Regions from separate parts of the Paraburkholderia sp. FT54 genome, predicted to be linked through region 1. Evidence: riboswitches for the same ligand, from Rfam matches in the RefSeq annotation. Region 1 holds a riboswitch; the other holds the start of a gene.

The links. A riboswitch is a leader RNA that binds a small molecule or an ion and turns the genes downstream of it on or off. The one in region 1 is predicted to bind thiamine pyrophosphate.
Region 2: linked by a shared signal. The riboswitch ahead of thiC (phosphomethylpyrimidine synthase ThiC) and the one ahead of RI103_RS01570 (FAD-dependent oxidoreductase) in region 1 are both predicted to bind thiamine pyrophosphate.

What each region holds. Positions count from the first base shown of each region.
Region 1 is NZ_CP134195.1:330,503-333,739, reverse strand. It holds gene RI103_RS01580 (thiazole synthase) at 1-428, opposite strand, end outside; gene thiS (sulfur carrier protein ThiS) at 486-683, opposite strand; gene RI103_RS01570 (FAD-dependent oxidoreductase) at 750-1,880, opposite strand; TPP riboswitch at 2,104-2,227, opposite strand; gene RI103_RS01565 (ABC transporter ATP-binding protein/permease) at 2,606-3,237, shown strand, end outside.
Region 2 is NZ_CP134195.1:1,409,429-1,412,665, forward strand. It holds gene thiC (phosphomethylpyrimidine synthase ThiC) at 1-1,177, opposite strand, end outside; TPP riboswitch at 1,270-1,388, opposite strand; gene RI103_RS06715 (GreA/GreB family elongation factor) at 1,542-1,952, opposite strand; gene RI103_RS06720 (DUF1223 domain-containing protein) at 2,389-3,234, shown strand.

The DNA of each region.
Region 1 (3,237 bases):
AGGTCTTCGGTGCAATACGGCAGCACCTTGAAGCCGTCCTTGACGAGTTGCGCGGCCGCTTCGATCAGGCCGACCGGGTCGGGCTGCAACGTGTAGTCGTCGCCGATCAGTTCGAGCTTGATCCACTCGGTGTCGAAGATTTCGCGCGCCATGTGCGCGGTCGTCACCGCCTCGCCAACGGTCAGGCAGCCGGCCGTGTTCGGCAGGAGCGGCACGCCGTGGCGCTTGAGCAGGTCGAAGAAACCGGTTTCCGCGCCGCCTTCGTTCATCTGCCGGCGCAGCGCGACGGTCACCATGCCGGGCCGCGCGGCGTCGATGGAATCGGACAGCGATTGCAGCGACGGATAGCGCGAGGTGCCGAGCAGCACGCGGCTCGCGAAGGTCTGGCCGTACAGCGTGAGCGCGTCGGCGGTCTGGGGGGAAGTCATTGGCATAGTCCTGTTTGTCTCCGGCAATCCGGCGTTGCGGCAATGCGTGGCGGGCGCTCAGCCGCCGGCCACGGGTTGCACGACATCGAGCTTGTCGCCCGCCCGCAGCGCGCGCGCCGCATGCTGGGTGCGCGCCACGAAGTCGCCGTTCAGCGCCACCGCGAACGGCGGACGCGCGCCGAACGCGGTGAGCGCGTCGGCGACAGTCGCGCCTTCGGGCAACGACAACGGCTTCTGATTGATATGAATGTCCATGGTGTTCGAATACGTTTCAGTCGATGGCGAAAGCGGTATGGCGTGCAGCGATAGATCGCGCAACGCTCATGCCGGCTCCCGCGCGGAATCCAGTTGAAAGAGCTCGCTCCAGCGCGCATCGCGCTGCCAGTCGGCGAAAGCATCGGCGTCGCCGATGCGGCCGTCGAGCAGCGCCGCGGCGAAGCGCACGGCTTCGTCGGCGACTTCGGGCACGATCATGTAGCCGTGCCGGTACAGGCCGTTCACGCGCAGTGTCTGCGCGCCGTCCCACAGCAAGGCCGGACGGTGGTCCGGCAAAGTTGGGCGGCACTGCGAATTCAGTTCGAGAATGCGTGCCTCGCCGAAGCCGGGATGCACGGAAAAGGCCGCGCTCAGCAGTTCGAGCGCCGAGCGCACGCTGACCGGCGACATGTCCTCGCCTTCCACTTCGGTGGCGCCGATCACGTAGAGATCGTCCTGCTTCGGCGCGATGTAGAGCGGGTAGCGCGGATGCAGCAGCCGCACCGGCCGCGTCAGTTTGATACCGGGCGCATGCACGCGCGCGACTTCGCCACGAATGCCGCGCAACGTGGGCAGCACGGGCTTCGCGCCGAGACCGCGGCAGTCGATCGTGATGCGGGCGGGCGGCAGCGCGCGATCGTCGATAGCAGTGTTCCAGTGCGTTTCGACACCGCGTTGCGCGAGGCCCGCGGCCAGCGCGGTGAGCACCTGGCGGTTATCCAGTTGCCCTTCACGCGGCAACAGCCAACCCTGATTGAAGCGTCCCGCCAAAGCAGGCTCGGCGGCGCCTAGCTGCGCGCCCGCGAGCGTGACGAAACCGCCGTCCAGCAACTCAGCCGGTGCATTCGAGCGCACCCGGCGCTCGAACAGCGGTGCTTCGGTGCGGTCGGCGTGATGCCAGACGACCAGCGTGCCATTGCGCTGAAAGAACACCGGCTCGGGCAACTCGGCCAGTACTTGCGGCCACGTATCGAGCGAACTCGCGCCGAGGCGCGTGATCAGCAACTCGGCGCTGGCGGCTTCCGCGAGCGGCGCCAGCATGGCTGCGGCGACCCACGCGGCGGATTGCGAACCGGCCGCATCGCCACGATCATAAAGCGCCACGCGATGCCCCTGACCAGCGAGACCCCACGCCACAAGCCGCCCGCACAGGCCACCGCCGAGCACGGCGAAATCGGGTTGTGCAGGACGCGTCATCGCGCACACTCCGTTTCAGGATGGCAAGCAAAGTTAAAGCAGCACGGCGCGCCAACGACGGCGGCGTGACGAAGAGCAAGACACATATCTGAAGAATAGGCGGTCATCGAGTCCTTTCCGTACGGCCAACAAAACGCACGTACCCAGGACGAAACCGGCGGGTGAGGCCGGCCGGGCAATGCGCGTTCCAATGACGGACGCCGCCCGGCGGGGAATGGAAGACTGGCTGCTTCCGGAAACTTCCCGCGCCGGTATTACCCGGATCGGGTGCAAAGGGTGTCTCTCAGCCTCGCCGCTGCGCCATGAAAATCATGCCGCCTGTGCGCGAAGCACCCCTGTTTCGTCGAAGGTCATTAGACCATAAAAGGCGCGGCGCCCGCAAACCAGCGGCTGGCCGCGTCGCGTGATTTGATCCGGCACCATCTTTCGCTTTATGGATGCGGCCAAAGGCGGCGCTCTGGCACAATGCCAGCACAGGATGCCGCGCGAACGCGGCGCGGGCGGCACGCCGTCGCGCCATGTTCGCAACGGCACGGGCGCAGGGCCTCGCGGCGCAAATTAATTTTCGCTTAAGGGCTGCACGCCAGAATCTGACGCTCGCCCGGGCGTGCGTTGGTCGAGCACGACGCCCGGGCATGTACCGCAAACCCGCCGCAGGGCAGCCCGCCGACGGGCCTGCCTCAATGGGTCAGCCCCGAATGGGGCAGCACTACTTCAGGATGCTCATGACACCGAATACCTCTGCCAGCCCCGTGCTGCCGCCGGACGAAAAAGTCTCCGCCTGGAGTCTGATCAAACCCTATTGGGTCTCCGAAGAACGAAACACGGCCTGGGGCCTGCTCGTCGCGATCATCGTGATGAATCTGCTCGTCGTGTGGATCAACGTGCGCCTGAACCGCTGGAGCGCCGACTTCTACAACGCACTGCAAACCAAGAACGTGCATGACTTCCCCCACCTGCTAATGGTGTTCTCGGGGCTCGCGTTCGGCTTCATCATTCTCGCGGTGTACGGCCGTTACCTGCGCCAGATGCTCGGCTTCCGCTGGCGCCAGTGGCTGACCACGCGCTATCTGAACGAGTGGCTGAAGGACAGCGCGTTCTACCGGATCGAACGCGACCGCCTCGCCGACAACCCCGACCAGCGGATCAGCGACGACCTGCAATCATTCGCCACCAGCACCCTCTCGCTGACGCTCGACCTGCTGTCCACCGTCGTCACGCTGGTGTCGTTCATCACGATCCTGTGGTCGCTCGCCGGCGCGTTGACCATCTCGCTCGGCGGCATGCCGATCGAGATTCCCGGCTACATGGTGTGGGCCGCGGCGCTCTACGCCGTGGTCGGTTCGCTGATCATCCA
Region 2 (3,237 bases), 1.1 Mb from region 1:
TCATGATTTCGCAGATGTCTTCGAAGTGCTCGTACAGAAAGCTTTCCTTGTGGTGCGCGAGACACCACTTCGCCATGATCGAGCCACCGCGCGAGACGATGCCCGTCATGCGTTTGGCGGTCAGCGGCACGTATTGCAGACGCACGCCTGCGTGAATCGTGAAGTAGTCGACGCCCTGCTCGGCCTGTTCGATCAGCGTGTCGCGGAAGATTTCCCACGTCAGGTCCTCGGCCTTGCCGTTGACCTTTTCGAGCGCCTGATAGATCGGCACCGTGCCGATCGGCACCGGCGAATTACGGATGATCCACTCGCGCGTTTCGTGGATGTGCTTGCCGGTGGAGAGATCCATCACCGTGTCGCCGCCCCAGCGGATCGCCCACGTCATCTTGTCGACTTCCTCGCCGATGGAGGACGTCACCGCCGAGTTGCCGATATTCGCATTCACCTTCACGAGGAAGTTGCGGCCGATGATCATCGGTTCGCTTTCCGGGTGATTGATGTTGTTCGGGATGATCGCCCGGCCGCGCGCCACTTCCTCGCGCACGAATTCCGGCGTGATCGCCGTGAGTCCGTTCGGACCGAACGCGCTCGCGCCGAACGCCTGGCCCGGATGCTGGCGGCCCATCATCGCCGCGAGCTTTTCGCCGTTCGGGCCGCTCGTCTTCAGGCTTTCCAGATACTCGGCGCGGCGCTGATTCTCGCGAATCGCGATGTATTCCATTTCCGGCGTGATGATGCCTTTGCGCGCGTAGTGCATCTGCGAGACGTTCTTGCCGGCGATCGCGCGGCGCGGCGTGCGATGCAGGCCCTTGAAGCGCAGATCGGCGGTGGCGGTGTCGGCGGCGCGTTCGCGGCTGAAGTCGCTCGACAGGCCCGTCAGCGCTTCGGTGTCGCCACGCTCTTCGATCCAGGCCTGGCGCAGTGCGGGCAGACCGGCGCGAATGTCGATCTTCGCGTCCGGATCGGAGTAAGGACCCGACGTGTCGTAGACATAGACCGGCGGGTTCTTTTCTCCGCCGAAGCTGTCGGGTGTGTCGGCCTGCGAGATTTCGCGCATCGGCACACGGATATCGGGACGCGAGCCGGTCACGTAGACCTTGCGGGAATTCGGCAGCGGCGCGACAGCGGCTTCATCGACGTGAGCGTCGGCGGAAAGGAACTTCGGATTGGCGTTCATCGTATCTCCAGTGCAAAGCTATGTGGGGCGGCTAAGCAGGAGACGAGACGGAAGTTGTCGGAATGCGCCGAGAGAATAAGACGGTGCTGCTGTGGCGAATTCCGTACGCTTCCCTGCGCTGGCATTATCCAGATCAGGTTCAAAGGGTATTTCTCACCCACGCAGCACGGACCTCCAACCTCCGTGCGACGCAGGACCCCCGCGTTAGCAGCGCACACGATACACCGGCCGCCCGCTGCTTGGCAACCCATCTCGAAAAGTCCGATGACGGAGATAACAGCGGGCCGCCACGTACTATTCTTCTGTTGAGAGGGCGGCAGAACGTGAAGCGGCGCAAAAGTTTTGTGTTGCGCGCGAGCGTTGCTTACAGCGTGAAATCGTCGGCGGCTTCGGGTTGAAACAGGATCTTTTCCAGCTTGAGCACTTTCTCCGTGCCGCTCGGCGGCGTGAAGCGGATGCGCTCGCCGCGTTTGGCGCCGAGCAGCGCGAGGCCGGCCGGCGAGAACACATTCAGGCGGCCGTGCGCGAAGTCCGCGTTGGGCGGATAGACCACGGTCCAGGTCATGTGCTCGCCGCTGGTTTCGTCGACCAGCGTGGCTTGTGAATTCATCGTGACGACGTTGGCCGGAATCTCGCGCGACTCGACGATCACGGCGCGTTCCAGCACGTCGTCGAGCATGTTCTGCAAACGCGCGTCGGCGCCGGGCGCGGCGGCGTGTTTCTCGAGACGGGTGACGTCGAGTTCGGTGAGGTAACAGGTTTTCGTCTTTTTCACGACGGGTACTCCAATTCGATCTGCATTTGAGGGAACAGCGTGCGGATGAGATCGGCCCGGAGCCCGACGACGCGGCTCAGGCAAATGGAGCGAGCAGCGTTAGATCGGGCGCCGGGCGGCGTGGAGCGGGAGCGTTCGGGACGGCTCGCCGGCGCGACGCGGCATGCGTTCCGCGCGCGCGCAGCCGGTTGCGCGACGGGGGCGCAAGCGGAAGAAGGCACGGGAAGTCGGAAAGCGCATCGAGGTAGCCGGCAGGTAACGAAAGAGAGTGAAGAGGGCGCCGCCATCAATCTGAATGGGCGCGATCGAAAGCTCAATGTTAGCACGGGGTCGCACGTCTCTCGACTTGTTCGGGTTTCAGGAAGAAAGTTGCAAACGGGCTGTCATAACTGGCCCCGCGCTTCGACAAACGTGCAGATCCTGATCGGAGCACGTCATGCAAACCGCCGGACCCCGCCGAGGCTATCGGCCCTTCACCCGCATCGTCGCGCTGGCTCTCGCGCTGACGACGCTCGCGGCCAGCGGCCTCGCGACCGCTGCCAGCGCCGTCTGCAGTGCGCACAGCCCGGCGCATCGCGTGGCGCTGGTCGAGCTGTACAGCAGCGAAGGCTGCAACAGCTGCCCGCCCGCCGATAACTGGCTGAGCCAATGGAAAAACAGCGGCGCGACGCAAAGCATCGTGCCGTTGGCCCTGCACGTGGACTATTGGAACAGCCTCGGCTGGACCGACCGCTTCTCGCAACATCGCTTCACCGAACGCCAGCAGGCGCTCACCGATCTCGGAGGCGGTCACACCATCTACACGCCGGAAATCTTTGTCTCGGGACGCGAACTGCGTAGCTGGTCGCAGCGCGACAGTTTTCAGAACCGCATCGGCAGGGTCGTCGCCGAACCGGCACAGGCGAACGTCGCGCTGGAGCTCAAAGCGCAGCAGACGCCGGGCGCGTTCAATGTCGCGGCGCAATTCACCAGCAAGGCGGCGGACACGGCAGACCAACTGGACGCCTACCTCGCCGTTTATGAAAACTCGCTGAGCTCGCAAGTCGGCGCCGGCGAAAACAGCGGCGTCACCCTGCATCACGAACGGGTCGTGCGGCAATGGATCGGCCCGGTGCCGCTCGTCGCGGGCAACGCGCAGATTCGCCGCGATATCCGCATCCAGGACGCCGCCGCGGATGCCAACGTCAACGCGCCCGCCGAGCGCTTCGGCGTGGTCGCCTTCGTCGAAAACGCGGCGACCGGCGATGTCCTGCAGGTGGCCGAACTGGCCGCGTGCCGTTGATCG